One region of the Chromobacterium fluminis genome, then DNA from elsewhere that is predicted to be linked to it. Evidence: predicted binding sites of a transcription regulator. Region 1 holds the regulator's gene; the other holds the start of a gene.
What was found. Region 1 encodes FNR, which switches genes on or off when oxygen is low (the NO sensors DNR and NnrR bind a similar motif). Its sites were predicted from a motif close to TTGATNNNNATCAA; they were not measured.
Positions count from the first base shown of each region.

Region 1 (9,164 bases):
CGCGAGGCGGTGAACAGATCGTTGCGGTTGGGGTCGAAAACCACGGCTTGCTGCACCTGGCCCTTGTGCGCCAGCGCGATGGAAATCGCGTACTGCGGGTGGCCGTGCAGGAAGTTGGTAGTGCCGTCGATCGGATCGATGATCCACTCGTATTCCGACGAACCGATGCCTTTCGCGCCGGACTCTTCTGCTAGAATCGCGTGCTTGGGATAAGCTTCCAGAATGGAAGCGATGATGGACTCTTCCGCGGCGCGGTCGACTTCGGTCACGAAGTCATTGTGTTTCTTGCGCTCTACGCGCACCGCGTCGAGATTCAGCGACGCGCGCTGAATGACACTGCCGGCGCGGCGAGCGGCTTTCACCGCGACATTGAGCATCGGATGCATTGACGGCCTCTACACTTTCAACCATGACAGACGTCCGCCACATGACGCGACGTCTGCTAGTAACAATCTGGGTTAAGGAACAAGAAAAACCCGGCGCAATCGGGCAAGGCGGCATGCCTGCCCATCCGGCAAGCGCTGGCCTTGCGCGCAATAACGGCGCGCGGGCTTTTCGATAAGCCGGCTATTTTAATGTGAAACTGCTGATGAATAAACCCCAAGTACCTGATTTTCTGAAAAACATTCGCGTGGTGTTGGCTCGCCCCAACCATCCGGGCAATATCGGCTCCGCCGCCCGAGCGATGAAGACCATGGGCCTGAGCCGGCTCTATCTGGTTGAACCCAAAGTATTTCCCAGCGACGAAGCCAATACGCTGGCCTCCGGCGCGGTGGATCTTCTCGAACAGGCCACCGTGGTGCCCAGCCTCGCCGAGGCGCTGCAAGACGTCACCATCGCCTGCGCGTTGACCAGCCGCCGCCGCGAGCTGACCACCCCTCTGTCCACACCGCGTCAGACTACGCCGGAATTGGTGGCGCGCGCGCGCGCCGGCGAACAAGTGGCCCTGGTGTTCGGCAATGAAACCTTCGGCCTGTCGATCGAAGAAGTCGAGCAATGCAACCGTCTGGTCACCATCCCCGGCAACCCGGACTATTTCTCGCTGAATCTGGCGATGGCAGTGCAGGTGATGACCTACGAGCTGTTCAGCCACACCGGCGTGGACGTCGATTATCTGCGCGCCGACAGCGACGCGGCGGCGCTGGGCGAGGTGGAGGGCTTCTGCGGCCATCTGGAACAGACCATGGACAAGATAGGCTATTTCCGCCGCCGCAACAGCGAGCGGATGATGCGCCGGATGCGCACTCTGTTCAACCGCGCCGGCCTGCTGCGCGAGGAGATCGACATCCTGCGCGGCTTCCTCAAACAGGTGCAGCGCGCCGCCGACGGCGAAGTCCGCCGCGACGCGCCCGGACCGGATGGCGAATAAGCCGCCGTTCACCCTGCCCTACGCGCATCCGGCGGTGCGCGATCTGGCTTTTCTGCTCTCCGCGCCCTCCCCCTGGCGCAGCGGCGCGGACATCCCGCCACAACGGCTGCTGGGGGCAGACGGCCCGGCCTTGCTGCAAGCGCTGGACGCCGATCCGGCCGAGCTGCAGCACTGGCTGGCGCGCCAGCCCACCCGCCGTCTGGGCCATTACGCCGAGCGCTTGCTGTCCTTCTGGTTCCGCTTGGCGCCGCACATCGAACTGGTCGCCAGCAATCTGCCGGTGCGCGGTCCGGACGGCCGCACCGTCGGCGAATTCGACTTCCTTTTGCGCCTCGACGGCCAACCGCTGCATCTGGAAGCCGCCAGCAAGTTCTACCTGCAACTAGGCCGCAGCGCCGATACGCTGACCGGCCCCAGCCTGCGCGACGCCTGGGCGCTGAAAGCCCATAAGCTGCAGACCCAGCTGCGCCTGTCCCGCCATCCCGCGGCGCAAGCTGCGCTGCCGGCGGGCTTCGACGGCTGCGCTGTCGGCGCCCGGCTCAGCGGTTGGCTGTTCCACGCCCTGGACACCTCGCCGGAACCTCCGCCCGGCGCTCTGCCCCTCTACGGGCAATACTGGCCGCTGCGCGGCGACTGGCCTGCGTTGAACGCGGACTCCCGCTGGGCCTGGCTGCCCAGGCTCAGCTGGCTGGCGCCGGCGCGCCTCTCGCGGGAACACACCGCCGACGCGGCGGAACTGCGCGCGCGGCTGGAACAGGCCGAGGCGCCGCAGCTGCTGGCCGAACTGCAACCCGGCCCCGACGGCGACTGGCACGAAGTGGCGCGCGGCTTCGCCGTGCCGCCCGGATGGCCTCAAGAAGCGCCCTTGTCGCGGCTGCTGCGGCAAATCGCCGACTGCGCGCCGTCCCCATGAAAAAAGGCAAGCCCGATGGCTTGCCTAAGAACCTGTTTACAATCCGCTGCGCGTCGGCGATACGGCGTTGAAACCAGCTTCGAAATGCTCATGTACCACGTGTACATTCCGCTTTCTCAGCCGCTTTCGCCTTGTCTCGCCTTAGCTCGCAAGATCGTAAACACGCTCTTGCGTCTTTCACGACTCTGCCTAAGCGGCGGAATCAATGGCCGTTGGCGTGGGCGCAGCCGGAAATCAGCGCCTTCAACTCATCCACCATCACTAGCTGGATATGCTTATGGTCTACCGTGATCCAGCCTTGCTGCTGGAACTTGGACAGCGTGCGGCTGACGGTTTCCAGTTTCAACCCCAGGAAGCTGCCGATTTCCTCGCGGCTCATGCGCAGGATGAAATCATTGGCGGCGAAGCCCCGGGTGGACAGACGCTGGGACAAATTGAGCAAGAAAGCGGCTAGACGTTCTTCCGCCTTCATGTTGCCCAATAGCAACATTACATTTTGATCGCGAACGATCTCGCGGCTCATCAGTCGGTAGAAGTGGTGCTGCAAGGTGGGAATTTCGCGACCCAGGCTCTCCATGCGGCTGAACGGCAACTCGCACACCTCGCTGTCCTCCAGCGCGATGGCGTCGCAACCGTGAACATTGGCGGAAATGCCGTCCAAACCCATCAGTTCGCCGGACATGTGGAAGCCGGTCACCTGTTCGCGGCCGTCCTGGCTGGCCACGCTGGTCTTGAAGAAGCCGGTACGCACCGCGAACAGAGAGCGGAAGCCCTCGCCGCTTCGGAACAGGTATTCGCCGCGCTTCAAACGACGGCTCTGGCGGATCACCGCGTCAAGCTGGGTCAGCTCCTCGCGGTTGAGCCCCACAGGCAGACAGAGTTCCTTCAGGCTGCAGTTGGAGCAGGAGACCTTCAGGTTATGCAAAGAGATATGATTCTGATCGGACATGGCATGTTTAGTACAAGCTTGCGATGAAGCTTGACCCTTATCAAAGCGAAATTCGCAGGATTTCCGCAAATTTACCAGTCCACCAGAGGTTTTGCTATCCAAATACGACATGAAGACCACCCACCCATTTTCTCCTGCCCATTTTGAATTCGACCGCGCTCTGATTGAACGCCTCGACGGGACAGGTCCTAGATATACGTCATACCCGACAGCGGATCGCTTTACGCCGGGTTTTGCCGAAAGAGACTACATCCACTGGCTACGGCAGCGCAGCATCGGCGCCAACCGGAAACCTTTATCATTGTACGCTCATATACCTTTTTGCAACACTATCTGCTACTACTGCGGTTGCAACAAGATCATCACCAAGGACAGCGGCAAAGCCGACTTGTATCTGGACTACCTGGAAAAGGAAGTCCGGATGGTCGCCTCCTGTCTGGGCCGTCGAGAGCAGGTGATACAGCTGCATTTCGGCGGCGGCACCCCAACGTTCCTGTCCGACGCGCAACTGGAACGATTGATGACCTTGCTCAAGACTCATTTCGAGTTCTTGAAGGAGGGGGAGTATTCCATAGAAATAGACCCGCGCAAAGTCAGCGCGGCTACAATTTTCAAGCTGGCTGAATTCGGCTTCAACCGCATCAGCGTCGGCATCCAGGACTTCGAGCCCGCGGTGCAGCAGGCGGTGAACCGCGTGCAATCCGAGGAGGAAACGCTGGAGGTGATCCAGGCGGCGCGCGACGCCGGCTTCAAGTCCGTCAGCGTCGATCTGATCTACGGCCTGCCCTTGCAGAGCCGGGAATCGGTGCGCCGCACGCTGGACAAGGTGATCGCCATCGGTCCGGACCGGCTGGCGCTGTACAACTACGCCCATCTGCCCACCGTGTTCATGCCGCAGCGCCGCATCAACGAGGCCGATCTGCCGTCGCCGGAAACCAAGCTGGACATCCTGCAGGACTCGGTGCAACGTCTATCCGATGCCGGTTATGTGTTCATCGGCATGGATCACTTTGCCAAGCCGGACGACGAATTGGCCTCCGCCCTGCGCCAGGGCCGGCTGCAACGCAATTTCCAGGGTTACTCCACGCATGCGGACTGCGACATGATTGGCCTTGGCGTGTCCTCCATCGGCAAGGTCGGCCCCTGCTACAGCCAGAGCGCCAAAGACCTGGACAGCTACTACGCGGCGCTGGACAGCGGCCATCTGCCGGTGCTGCGCGGACTGACGCTGGACAATGACGATATCCTGCGCCGCAGCATCATCCAGGGCCTGATGTGCCGTTTCTCGCTGTCGGTGGAAGCGCTGGAAGAAATTCACGGCATCAACTTCGCCGAGTACTTCGCCGAAGAGCTGCCGCAGATCCGCGAATACCAGCAACTGGGCCTGCTGTCCTTCGACGGCGACTTCATCATGGTGGAACCCAAGGGCCGCTTCCTGATCCGCAATATCGCGATGATCTTCGACCGGCACCTGCGGGAGCGCCGTACTCAAGCTCGCTACTCCAAAACCATTTGAGCCAGCCCCATGACAAAACAGCCCGCGTCTGGACGCGGGCTGTTTATCGTTGGGGCCTGGCATAGGCTTACCAGATGTCTTTTTCCACCTTGGCCGCCAGTTCCGGGTAATCCGCCACCTTGAACACAGGAGTGGACTCGCCTTGCTTCAACTGACGCTCGTAGTCCTTCAACACGATGAAGAAGTAACGCGACAACAATACAATGGCCACCAGGTTGATCAAGGCCATCAAACCCATGGCGAAGTCGGCCATGTCCCACACCAGCGGCAAGCTGGCCACAGCGCCGAACATTACCATCGCCAGCACGATCAGCCGGAACACCAACAAAATCCACTTATTGCTGCGAATGAATTCGACATTGCCCTCGGCGTAAGCGTAATTGCCGATGATGGTGGAAAAGGCGAACAAGAACATCGCCACCGCCAGGAAGGACGCCCCGATCGGACCAAACTGGGCCTCGATGGCCTTCTGCGTCAGCGCCACCCCGCTCAAACCCTGATCATGCACCCCGGACAGCAGAATGATGGCAGCCGTGGCGGTACAGATCACCATGGTGTCGATGAAGACGCCGAACATCTGAATCGCGCCCTGGCTTGCCGGATGGCGCGAGGTCGCCGTCGCGGCCGCGTTGGGAGCGGAACCCATGCCCGCCTCATTGGAAAACAGACCGCGCTTGATGCCCAGCATCATCGCCTGACTCACGGCGTAGCCTGCGAAACCGCCCGCCGCCTGCTCCAGGCCGAAAGCGCTCTTGACGATCAACACAATCAGACCGGGCAGCTCGGCGGCATGCACCGCCAGCACATAGAAGGTCATCAGCAAATAGATGGCCGCCATCACCGGCACCAGCCATTCAGCCACACGCGCCACCGAGCGCACGCCGCCAAAGATGATGGGCGCGCTCATCACTACCAGGGCGATGCCCACCATATAGCGGTTCCAGCCCCAGGCGCCCTCGGTGGCCGCCACGATGGAGTTGGCCTGCACCGCGTTGAACACCAGGCCGAAAGCCAGAATCAGGCATAAGGCGAAGATCACGCCCAGCCAGCGTTGCCCCAGGCCTTTCTGGATGTAATAAGCCGGACCGCCGCGGAAGGTGGCGTCATGGTGATTGGTCTTGAACAGCTGCGCCAAGGTTGATTCGGCGAAAGCGCTGGCCATGCCCAGCATGGCGGTCAGCCACATCCAGAACACCGCGCCGGGTCCGCCGGCAGCGATGGCGATGGCCACGCCGGCGATGTTGCCGGTGCCCACCCGGCTAGCCAGGCCGGTGGCGAAGGCCTGGAACGGCGAGATGTCGTCCTTGCTGCGGTGGCCGCCGCGGCCGCCCATCATCTCGCGCCAGCCGCGCGCAAAAAGCCGCAGCTGCAGCAGACCGGAGCGCAGCGAGAAATACAAGCCGACGGCCAATAACAGGCCAATCAGCATTTTGCCCCAAATCACATCATTGGCGGCATTGATAAACGAATGAAGCAAGTCCATGGATCCTCTTAAAGCTCTGAGCGTGGCAATCTGGAAAATAGGCGACGCGCGCCGGAAGGATTGCAGACTGGAAGGTTGTCCTCGCCGCGGTCTTGTCGCCGGGCTTGAAGATTGCGGCCTTGACGAAACCGTTCCCCGCGACCGTCGGGTCGCCGGGTTCAGGACACGGCTTCGTCAGACTGTTTCAATGCAAAACCCGGCGAATTTAACAAAATAGAGTGATTGCTGGCAATGCCGGGCGATCTCGGCCAAAGCCGCGCAAACGTCCATTCCCCCGCCTCGAAGCACGCCTTTGTCATTTAACTATTCCGGATAGCCGAACATTTACCCAATGTCCAAACAATCCAAAGTCATTTTTGATGACTCAGGCATTATTGCCGCTTATCCACCCTATCCTGACAAGACAAAGCTCACGCGCTTTCCCGAGACGAACTGATGCGCGGACCATCCGACACGCCATCGCATTTCATGCGGCAATCGCAGCCCGTGAAAATTGCCTATTCTGGAACTGGCGAAGCAGACGTCCACATTGCGGACGTCGCCGCCACAGTCAGGAGCGAAATCATGACAACACCCGTGGTAAGGCTGATGCAGCGCTTGAGCTACCCCAGCCGCTTTGCGCTGATCGGCACGGTCTTTGCCGTCGCCTTACTCTATATGGTGTACGGTCTGTATCGAACCAATCAGGACAATATCGACTTTTCGCAAAAGGAAAGAGTCGGGGTGTCCTATATCCAGCCGCTACAGCATTTGCTGGGCGCGCTGGAGCAGGCGCAGGACCTGGCCGTGCGCGCGGCGCAGGGCGAGGCCGCCGCCAAAGCCGCGTTGCCGGCGGCGCAGGCGCAACTGGAACAAGGCTGGAACCAACTGCAAAGCGCTCAGGAACAATACGGCGCCATCTTGCAAACCGACGACGCCTGGAAAGCCGCCGGCGCCGCGCGAGGCACGCTGTCGCGGATCGGCGCGGCCCCGCCGCCCCAAGTGATCTCCAGCTTCGACAGTACGGCGGACAAACTCAACGCCTTGCTCGGCGCCGCCAGCGACAACTCCAATCTGACGCTGGACCCGGACATCGACAGCTACTATCTGATGGACGCCGCCACCGCCAAGCTGCCCGCGCTCAGCAACTACGTCGGCGAAGCGCTGGCCTGGGCCGCCAAATCGGAGGCCGGTCAAGCGCTGACGCCAGCCGAGCGCGACCGCTTGGTGGAGTTGCGCCCGCTGATCAATGGCACGCTGGACGGATTGAACAGCGACCTGGCCAAGGCGCTGGCCTACAATCCGGCGCTGAAAAACGCGCTGAACGCAGAGTCCCAGGCACTGGCGGCCTTCCATCAAGGCCAGGCCGCCGCCATTGACAAAGCCATCACAGGACAGACCGGCGCAGCCTTGGCCCTAAGCGGGATGGCGGCGAAAAACGCAGAGATAGGCTCCCGCTTCAGCGATGTGACGCTGAAAAACCTGGAAGCCCTGCTGCAAGCCCGCATCGACCGCATGCAGGCTCAGCGCAATCTTTACATCGGCATTGGCCTGGCCGCGATGCTGCTGGCCAGCTTCCTGTTCCACCAGCTCTACCTGTCCATCACCTTGCAACTGGGCGGTGAGCCTTTCTACGTGCAAAGCGTGGTCGAGCAATTGGCCGCCGGCCAGCTGGGCACCCGCATCCAGTTGCGCGAACAGGACCGTAGCAGCTTACTCGCCTCCATCGGCCAGATGCGCGATCAATTGCGCGACACCGTGACCCAGCTGCTGGACACCTCGCACGAAGTCAATTCGGCCGCGGACCAGATGGCGCAAAGCGCCCAGAACGTCTCCCACAGCAGCACCAAGCAAACTCAGGCGGCGGCCAGCATGGCGGCGGCGATCGAGCAACTGAGCACCAGCCTGATGGTCAGCGCCGAGCAATCGGAACAAGCCAATCAACTCTCGCGCGCCGCAGTCAGCCAATCCAGCGAGGGCAACGCCATCATCCACGACGCCAGCGCCAGCATGGACAGCATCGTGCGCGACGTGTCCTCTGCCTCGGAAACCATAGGCGCTCTGGGCCAGCAATCGGAGTCCATCGCCAGCATTGTCGATGTGATCCGCGATGTCGCAGACCAAACCAATCTGCTGGCGCTGAACGCCGCCATTGAAGCCGCGCGCGCCGGCGAACAAGGCCGCGGCTTCGCCGTGGTGGCCGACGAGGTGCGCAAACTGGCGGAACGCACCGCGCAATCCACCACCGAGATCAGCACCATCGTCTCCGACATCCAGCGCACCTCGCAGCAGGCCATCGCCAATATGCAAACCGGCATGAGCGCCATCATGCAAGGCCAGGAAAACACCCGCAACGCCGGCGCCAGCATCGCCTCCATCCGCCAATGCGTGGACCAGGTGCTGGACAGCATCCATCAAATCACTCAGGGACTGAAGGAACAGAGCAGCGCCAGCCAGTCGCTGGCGCAAAACGTGGAGAGCGTGGCGCGGATGTCGGAAACCAACGCCAGCGCCGTCGAAGCCAGCGCGCAGACCGCCGGCGAACTGCAATCGGTATCACAGCGGCTGGGCCAGCTTGCCGGCCGCTTCAGCGTCTAGGCCCTCATGCCGCGCCTGCTGAGACAGCTGATCGCGGCGCTGGCTTCGGCCCCCGCCGCCGCGGCCGGACTGACCATATTGGTCAGCCCGCAGCCTCCCATCATCGAAGTCTCAGCCGATCAGCAGCACGTCTCCGGCACCGCCATCGACCTGATGCGCGCGCTGTCCCTGCGCGCCGGCCTGCCGTTCAAGTTTACGCCCTACCCCACCGCCCGCGCGGTGCTGTTGGTCCAGCAGACCCCGGACACCTGCTTGACCGCCGCCCGCTTTCCGGAACGCGAAATGCTGTTCCGCTGGAGCGAGCCGGTCATCCGCCTGCGGCTGGTGCTGCTGGCGCGCAATGACGAAACCCGCGAC
Region 1 is NZ_JAAOMA010000018.1:21,037-30,200, forward strand. It holds gene HA052_RS13820 (inositol monophosphatase family protein) at 1-386, opposite strand, end outside; gene HA052_RS13825 (RNA methyltransferase) at 590-1,369, shown strand; gene HA052_RS13830 (DUF1853 family protein) at 1,359-2,282, shown strand; gene fnr (fumarate/nitrate reduction transcriptional regulator Fnr) at 2,485-3,231, opposite strand; gene hemN (oxygen-independent coproporphyrinogen III oxidase) at 3,341-4,747, shown strand; gene HA052_RS13845 (alanine/glycine:cation symporter family protein) at 4,815-6,230, opposite strand; gene HA052_RS13850 (methyl-accepting chemotaxis protein) at 6,795-8,807, shown strand; gene HA052_RS13855 (substrate-binding periplasmic protein) at 8,814-9,164, shown strand, end outside.

Region 2 (9,164 bases), on a different contig from region 1:
GCAGGTGGCGGACAAGGTCAGCGCCAGCGTGGCGACGGTCTGGCTCCAGAAGCCGGTGGCCCAGATCAGGCCCAGCGCCGCGCAGACGAAGACGGCGAACTTCCAGCCCAGCCGCCACAGGCCGACGCCGGCGAACAAGCCGGCCAGCGCCCATGGCGGCACGCCCTGCAACAAGGCCTCCACCTGGGTGGCGAACCAGTCGATGCCGCCGCCGACGGCGTCGAAGGCGCCGGCGTTGTTTTCCAGCAGAAAATGGATGATCTGATTGACCCAACTGCCTATCGGCAGCGGGGACTGGGGACTGGTGTCGGCCATGCGGCGTGCTCCTCGTCTCGCCGGGCGCGCTCAGGACGGCGAGAGCCACACGCCCCCGCGCCGGCGACGCCCGTTGGGGTTCAGTGGTGGGCGGCCGCGCTCGGGCGGTGCTGGGACAACTTGTTGAGCACGCTGCTGGGGGTGATCACGCCCAGGCAGCGGCCGTCGTCGTCGCGTACCTGCAACGGCTCGGCCAGCCCCTGAAGCCGCAACAGCACATCGGACAGGCTACAGGACGGCTCAACGTGAGGAGCGGCCGCCGCGCGCGGCGGCGGCGCGGTCTCGATCAGATCCTTTGCCTGCAGATAACGCGAGGTGTCCACGCTCTTGAAGAAGTTGCGCACATAGTCGTCGGCCGGGCATTCGATGATTTCGCGCGGGCTGCCCACCTGCACCAGCCGGCCGCCCTCCATGATGGCGATGCGGCTGCCGATGCGCAGCGCCTCTTCCAGATCATGAGAGACGAAGACGATGGTGCGGCGTTGCTCGCGCTGCAATTGCAGCAGCAGCTCCTGCAACTCGGCGCGCTTGAGCGGGTCCAGCGCCGAGAAGGCCTCGTCCATCAGCATCAGCGAGGGATTGACCGCCAGCGCGCGCACCAGGCCCACCCGCTGCTGCATGCCGCCGGAGAGTTGATGCGGGTATTTGCCGGCGAAGGCGGCCAGCCCCACTTGCTCCAGCATTTCCCGCGCCCGCGCCTCGCGGGCCTTGCGCCCGAGGCCGGCCACTTCCAGGCCGAAGGCGGCGTTGTCCAGCACTGTCCGGTGCGGCATCAGCGCGAAGCTCTGGAACACCATGCTCATGTCGCGGCGGCGCAAGGCCACCAATTGCCTGGGCGACAGCCGGGTCAAGTCCTGGCCGTCCAGCAGGATCTGGCCGGCGCTGGGCTCTAGCAAGCGGTTGATCAGGCGGATCAGCGTGGATTTGCCGGAGCCGGACAGGCCCATCAGCACGAAGATTTCGCCGGCGCGCACCGAGAACGACACGTCGTTGACGCCCACCACCGCCCCGGTGCGCCGAAACACGTCGTCCTTGCTCTCGCCGGCCCGCAGCAGGGACATCACTTCCGCCGGCTTGCCGCCGAACGCCTTGTAGAGGTTTCTGACCTCAATCTTGATCGTTTGCATCCCGGCTCCCTTCGGCGCGGCCGCTGGCAATTCGAAGAATGTTTAATGTAAATCAAGGTTCAAGATAGAAAGGAAGGGCCGCGCCAAGTAACGGTATTCCGACACCAAGCCGCCCAAATCCGACATCCGCGCGCAAAACCGGCCGGCATAGGCCTGGCCGCCGAATCTAGCGCCGGCTTTCGTCTCCGGCCCGGCCGGCCGGTGTCGTAAAAAAACCGCAATCCGCCGCCGGCGGCAAAAACAAAAACGCCGGCCGCGGCCGGGCAGGCGTGAAGGACGGGGAGGCGACGGACGCGCGCGCGGAAGCTGTCAAAGACGGCTGCGCTTCGTGAAGCGTTGTATGGTGAGTACCCGCTCAAAACGCGCAATGCCGCTTGTACATGCCGCTTTTTCGCTCGTTTTCGCCTTGTTTCGCCCTGGCTCGCGAGACTTTGGACTGGCGCTCAGCGATCCACCACCAGATCGCTCAAGGGCAGGCTGCAGCAAGGCAGGAAATAACCCTGCTCCACTTCGCGCGGCCGGATGCCGCCCTGGTGCCGCATGTCCACCCGGCCTTCCAGCAGACGGCTCTTGCAACTGCCGCACATGCCGCGGGTGCAGGAGGCCGGCAGGCGCATGCCCTTGGCCAGCGCCGCCGCCAGCACCGTCTGCCCCGGCGCCACCGACAAATCGTCCCCCGTTTTGGCGAAACGCACATTGAAGCCGCGGCCCTCGACGCCGGGCTGCGGCGTCCGCACCGCCTCGTCCGGCGGCGCCGCGCTGAGTTCGGCGAAATTGAAGCTTTCCTCGTGATAACGGCTCATGTCGAAACCGCACTGGCGCAGCAGCTCGCGCACCGCGGCCATATAAGGCGCGGGGCCGCAGCAGAACACCTGGCGCGCGTGCAGATCCGGCGCCATGCGCTCGATCAGCGTCCGGTCCAGCCGGCCGATCAAGCCGGCCCAATCCGGCTCTCCCGCCCGGTGTTCGCAAATCACCGCCTGGCTGAAAGTGGAGTGGATGCTGGCCAGCAGGCTCAATTCCTTGCGAAACACGATGTCGCGCGGCGAGCGCGCGCTGTGCACGAACAGGATGTCAGCGCCGGAGGCCAGATCGGTCAGCGCCCGGGTCATCGACATCAGCGGAGTGATGCCGCTGCCGGCGGACAGAAAGAGATAGGGCGAAGCGGCGTGGCGCGCATAGCTGAACTCGCCGGCCGGCCCCAGGACCCGCAGCGCCATTTCTGGGCGCAGATGCTCGTGCAGCCAAGAGGAAACGACGCCGCCGGGAATGCGCTTGACGGTGATGGACACCCGGTCCGGCCGGGTGGGCGTGGACGACAGCGTGTAGCAGCGGTTGACCGCGACCCCGTCGATATCCAGTTCCAGCGTGATGAACTGGCCGGGCAGATAAGGGAAGCGGCGCGGCGGCTCGGCGCGGAACACAAAGGTTTTGACATCGTGGGTTTCCTCCCGTGCCTGAACGCAGACGAGCAGGCTGTCCTCGCCGGCCCGCCACAGCGGCAGGTCGGCGGCTGGCGGGAGATAATCCAATGGGCTGGCCGGCGGCGCGCTATTCATGGTCGCGCCGTTCCCGCTCCAGGCCGTCGCCCAGCCGCTGCGCGTACCACTGGGTGAATTTCTCCACCAAGGCCTCGGTGTACGGGGAATAAGGACCGGGCCGATAGGCGGCGCCGTTGATGCCGCGCTGCGACTCTTCCACCAGCCGGCGGTCCTGCTGATTGGTGGCTTTCCATACCCGGGTGAGGTTGTCCACCTCGTAGTCCACGCCTTCCACCGCGTCCTTGCGCACCAGCCAGGTGGTGCGCACCAGCGTGCTTTCCGCCGACAGCGGCAAGGCGGTGAAGGTGACGATGTGGTCGGCCATGAAATGGTGCCAGGAGTTGGGCTGGGTCCAGAACGACAGGCCGCCGGACGCCGGGTCGCGCAGATCGCCCAATAGCTTGCGACAGGCCGCGCCGGTGTCCACGGTCTGGGACTGGCCCTGGCGGTCCAGCGGCATGCGCATCGCGCGGAAGCCGGACACCTCGGACAGGCGCTCGATCTCGGCCGAGGGCAAACCGCCGGCCTCCCAGCGCGCGTGGTGCTCGGCGACGACGCGTTGATAGTCGGCCAGCCCGGAGGCCTGTTCGGCCCGAGGCGAGAAACCGTAGCTGTAGGCGTACAGCGAGACGGTCAGTTCCGGATGGTTGGCGGTGCAGTGATAGCACTCGCGGTTGTTCTCCATGGTTAGCTTCCAGTTGCCCGCCTCGACGATGTCCACCTGGGCCGCCACCTTGCAATCGTCGATGCGGTGCGGCGCGATATAGGGCGTCATCCGCGCCATCATCTCGTCGATGTCCTCCGGCGGCTGCTCGGCCAGGCAGATGAACAGCAGCCCTTCCAGATTTTTCAGCGCCACCGGCTTGAGGCTGTGATGCGAGGGATCGAAGCCGTCCGCCATGTGATCGGCGAAGATCAGCCGGCCGGACAGATCGTAAGTCCATTGATGGTAGGGGCAGACCAGATTGCCCACCGAGCCCTGACGCTCGGCGCACAGCCTCGAGCCGCGGTGGCGGCAGACATTGTGAAAGGCGCGTATGGCCATGTCGTCGTCGCGCAGGATCAGGATGGGGTCGCGTCCCAGCTCCACGGTCAGGTAGTCGCCCGGTTCGGGTATTTCCGCGCTGACGCCGACATAGATCCAGTGACGACGGAAGATGTATTCGAGATCGGCCTCGAACACCTGCGGCGAGCGGTAGAACGGCGCTTCCAGACTGTAGCCGGGACGGCGGCGGGCCAGCAGTTCGCGCAGCGGGGCCGTCGTCGCAGCCGGGAAGGGAATGACGCTGTGGGACATGTCTCGCTCCTTTGATGGCGGGCGGCTCAAAAATCGACGAGCCGATGTTGACGCAGGTAATCCAGCACCACTTGCGCTTTCTCGACGGAATCCCCCTGTTTTACGACGCGCCCCCCGGCGGCCGCGTGATCGCCGGCAATCGCCCCCAGCAGACGCTCCAGGCCGCTGCCGCGCTGCGCCGCCAGCGCCCGGGCGCGCCGCGCCGGCTCCAGCCTGGGCGCGGGCATGGGCTCCCCTGCCGCCGCGCGGCGCGTCACCACGCCGCGTTGCAAGCCGGCCCAGGACCAGCGCGGCTCTGCGCCGTCCGGCTTGACGCTGGCCAGCAGCGGCGCCTGGGCCGCCAGCCGTCGCCGCCGTCCCCTGGCCAGGCCTTGCAGCGCCCGCCATTCTCCGCCCTCTTCCGTCAAGGACAGCACGCCGGGCAAAAGCGGACGGCCCAGGCCTTCGGCCAATAGATAGGGCAGCAGCGCCGACGCCTCGCCGCCACCGGAGCGTTCGCCGCACAGAATCAGTTCGAAATCGCCCAGCGCGGCGATCAGCGCCGGCGTCGGGTCGCTGTCCGCCGGCGGCTGCAACACGGCGATGGCCGCCGCGCCCTGGGCCAGGTAGTCGGCCAACGCCTCCTTGTCCGCGTCTCCGGCGTGCAAGACGACAAAGGCGCGGCCCAGCCGGCGCGCCAGCGCCAGCGCCGCCAGATCGCCCGGGCCGGCGCAGGGCCGCCCGCTGACCGGATGCGGCGCCGGGGCCACCAGCACCGCCGTTTTCGCCGCCGTTCCGGCGGAAAGCGCCATCTCGCTCATGATCCGATCTCCTTGCTCTCAAGCTCCAGCAAGGCCTGCAAGGCGTGAATGAAGGACTGGCAGTCGTCGATCACGCTCAGGTCCGCGCGCTTGACCATGGGCGCGGCCGCGTCCAGATTGACCGCAATCACATGGCGGCAGGCCTTGATGCCTTGCAGGTGCTGCACCGCGCCGGAAATGCCCAGCGCCAGATAGGCGCTGGCCTGCACGCTGCGGCCGGTGGCGCCCACTTGCTGGTCGCGGCGGAAACGCCCGTCGTCCACCGCCACCCGCGAGGCGCCCACCGCCGCGCCCATGGATTCCGCCAGCCGCAGGAAGGCCGGCACATCGCTGACCCCGTTGCCGGCGGCCAGGATCAGGTCCGCCTCTTCCAGCGCCAGTTGCGAGGCCGGGCTGGCGACGCCACCCAGGTCCCGCACCCGCTCCTCCGCCGCCTCCGGCGCGCAAGCCTGCCGCAGCCCCCGCCCGACGAAGGGCAGGCGAACGTCGGCCACGCCGCGCGCGAGCAAGAGCGCCTGGGCGCGCGGATGCACGCTGAAGCCCGCGCCCGGCCGGCGGCGGCGCACGCCGTCGGCGGCGATTTCCACCACGTCGGTCAGCACCGACAGACGCTCGCGGCAGGCAAAGCGCCGGCCCAGATCGGCGTCCTCGCCGCGGTCGGCGAACAGCACATGGCGCGGTTGCTCCCGCCGCCACAGCCGCCGCAACAAGGCCAGCTTGGCTTCCGGCGCAAAGCCTGGATCGACCGGCGTCAAGGCGCGGTCCAAGGCCAGTTCCGCCAGTTCGGCGTCGGCGCAGCCTTCCATGCCGAACAAGACCGCCAGCACCTCCTCGCGCGGGCCGGCCAGCAGGACGGCGGCGGCGATGGCCTCGCGCGCCGCCTCGTCCAGCTGACCGCGCTCGGCGTGCGCCACCACCAACAACCGTCCATCAAACGGCCCGGCGCTGCGCAGCGGCTTGAGCTTGGCCGCGCTCGCCGGCGGCGCGTCGCGCCGGCCGCCGTCCTCGCCCAGCACAATGCGCTTGAGCCCGCCCGGCGAGCGTATCCAGGGCCGGCGCGGGTCCACCCGCGGCGCGGTTTGCTTCATCTCCATGCCTCCTCCTTCGCCAGCCGGCCTTGCGCCGCCGCGCACCGCGCACCGCCCCGCTCTTGCCCGGCCTCCGGGCCGGTCTCCGGGCCGGTCTCCAGACGCTCCGCCACCAGTTCCGCCAATTCCACCACCTCCGCCCGCGCGCCGCTGACGCCTTCCAGCATCGCGGTGCAGTTGGGGCAAGCCACCGCGACGCGGCCGGCGCCGGCGGCGCGGACGTCGTCCATGCGCATGTCCGGAATCCGGCGCGGCCCGGGCACGTCGGTAAAGGCCGCCCCGCCGCCCCAGCCGCAGCAGCGAGCGTCGCGGCCGGAGCGGCTCATCTCCACCACCTGGATGCCGATGCCGGCCAGCACGCGGCGCGGCGCGGCGTAGCCCTCGTTGTAGCGGCCCAGATAACAGGGGTCGTGATAGCTCAACGGCTCGGCCGAGTCGCGGGAGCGCACGCGGATCGCCCGCGTCTCCAGCAGTTGGTCCAGCAGCCGGCTGTGATGCCAGACTTCGTAATTTCCGCCCAGCGCCGGGTATTCATTGGCCAGGCAATGAAAAACATGCGGGTCCGGCGTGACGATGCGGGTGAAGCGATAGCGGCCCAACGTGGCGATATTGGCCAGCGCCAGCCGCTGAAAACCCGCCTCGTCGCCCAGGCGGCGCGCCAGATCGCCGCAGTCGCGCTCGGCTTCGCCCAGCGCCGCCACGCGCAGGCCGGCGGCCTTGAGCACGGTCAGCAAGGCGCGCAGGGCGCGCTGATAGCGCATGTCGAAAGCGCCCTCGCCCGCCAGCAACAACCAATCGACGGACTCGCCCTCCTGCAGCAGCGGCAGGTCCAGGTCCGCCGCCCAGTGGTAGCGCGCGCGCAGCGGGTGGCCGCCGACGGTGTCGGTATGGCGCAGATTGGCCAGCGCCGCCGCGCCCTTGCCCGGCAGTTCGCCCCGCGTCAGGGTCAAGTGCCGGCGCAGATCGATCACCGCGTCGACATGCTCGATCAGCATCGGACAGTTTTCCACGCAAGCGCGGCAGGTGGTGCAGGACCACAAGGTGTCCGCCGCCAACGCGCCGCCGACGATGTCCCGGTCCGCGCTCACGCTCACGGCCGCCGGCCGGCCCGGATGCGGGCTGCCGGCGTAGGCCGGACCGCCGCCGCCCATGGACGCCACCAGATCCTGGATCAGGCGCTTGGGATTGAGCGGCTGGCCGGCGGCGAAGGCCGGACAGGCGGCTTCGCATTTGCCGCATTGCACGCAGGCGTCGAAGGACAGCAGCCGGTTCCAGGCGAAATCGGCCGCCCGCGCCGCGCCCAGCTCGCCGGCGGCCAGGTTCAAGGGCTTCAGATCGGCGGACTTGCCGGCGAAACGCTCGGCGCGCGGATGGAAGGCCAGGTGCAGCAAACCGGCCACCGCGTGCTTCATCGGCCGGCCCTGGCCTATGCCCAGGGCCAGCTCCGCGCCGCCCAAGACCAGCAGCGACAGCGCGACGGCGGCCAACCCTTGCCCGGCGGCGCTCAGCCAGACCTCGCCGCCGGCCAGGGCCGCCGCCAGCAGCGCGCCCAGCGCGAAACAGGCCAGCCGCGCCGGCAGCCGCTGCCATTCTCCCCGCGACAGCCGGGCCGGCGGCGCGCGGCGGCGCGCGCGCATCAAGGCCGCGCCGATCAGCATCAAAACGGCCGACGCCGCCAGCAGCAGGTCCAGCCAGCGCTGATGCAGCAGCAGGCCGTAATTGAGCGCGATCAGCAGCAGCGCCGCCGTCCCGCCGCCGGCCGCCGCCACATGGGCGCGCGCCGCGGCCGGATCGCGGGCCACCACGCGGTGCAGGTCCACGAAGTAACGCTTGGGCGCTGCCAGAAGGCCGCGCCAGGACGCCGGCGCCGCGCGCCCCCGCCGCCACAGCCGCGCGCGCCGGAGCAGCCCGGCGCTCAGCAGCAGCGCGCCCAACCAGAACAGGCCGCTGAGGAGGTAGGGAAAACTCATGTCAGAAATCCTTGGCCAACCGCAGCGCGTCGTAGAGCGCGCCGTGGATGTTGTGCATGGAGACGCAGTCGCCGACGCGGAACAGCAGGAACTCCCCGGCCGCCAGCGGCCAGTCCAGACAGGGCTGCGGCTCGGCGGCGAACAACGCCCGCACATCGGTCTGGCCGCGGTTGCGCGACAAGGGCTTCAACTGCCCGTACAGGGCGTCGTCGGGCAGGACGCCGTTTTCTATCACCACCTGGTCCACCGCCCGCTCTTCCAGCGCTTCGGTGTATTCGTTGCGCAGCACGGCGATTTTCTTGTCGCCTTCGGCGTAAACCGCCTCCAGCCAGACATTGGGGGTGGGGATGATGCCTTGGGCGTACAGGCGGCGGTAGAAGATGGGAAAGGTGGTGCCGCCGGTGTCGTCGCCCACCTTCACATCCGGCGTGACGATTTCCACCGTGCTGCCGCGGCTGGCCAGATAGTCGGCGACGCCGAAGCCGGCGTGGGTGCTCAGCGCGTCGTAGACCAGCACATTGCGGGCCGGCTCCACCTGGCCGGACAGGATGTCCCAGCTGCTGACGGCCAGCCCCTCCGCCACGCCCCAGGCCGGCACCTGGCCGGTGTGCGGCCGGCCGCCGGTGGCCAGCACCACGATATCCGGCCGCTCGTCCATGATCATGGAACGGTCCGCCGCCGCGCCCAGCCGGCGGTCCACGCCCAGGCGCTGGGTTTCCATGTCCAGCCAGCGCACAATGCCGGCCATTTGTTCGCGCTGCGGCGCGCGCGCCGCCAGCAGGATCTGACCGCCCACCTGCGGCTGCCGCTCGAACAGCACCACCTCGTGGCCGCGCTCGCGCGCCACCCGCGCCGCCTCCAGCCCGGCCGGCCCGGCGCCCACCACCGCCACCCTGCGCGGCCGCGCCGCTCGGGAGAGGAGATGGGGCATGGTGGCCTCGCGGCTGGTGGCGGCGTTCTGGATGCACAGCACGTCCTGGCCGTAGTACTGACGGTCTATGCAGTAATTGGCGCCCACGCACTGCC
Region 2 is NZ_JAAOMA010000029.1:18,538-27,701, reverse strand. It holds gene HA052_RS18290 (ABC transporter permease) at 1-315, opposite strand, end outside; gene HA052_RS18285 (quaternary amine ABC transporter ATP-binding protein) at 396-1,442, opposite strand; gene HA052_RS18280 (FAD-binding oxidoreductase) at 1,886-3,001, opposite strand; gene HA052_RS18275 (aromatic ring-hydroxylating oxygenase subunit alpha) at 2,994-4,280, opposite strand; gene HA052_RS18270 (electron transfer flavoprotein subunit beta) at 4,307-5,080, opposite strand; gene HA052_RS18265 (electron transfer flavoprotein subunit alpha/FixB family protein) at 5,077-6,174, opposite strand; gene HA052_RS18260 (DUF3483 domain-containing protein) at 6,165-8,138, opposite strand; gene HA052_RS18255 (NADH:flavin oxidoreductase) at 8,140-9,164, opposite strand, start outside.
Region 2: the regulator FNR is predicted to act here: its motif matches at 1,485-1,498, upstream of HA052_RS18285 (quaternary amine ABC transporter ATP-binding protein).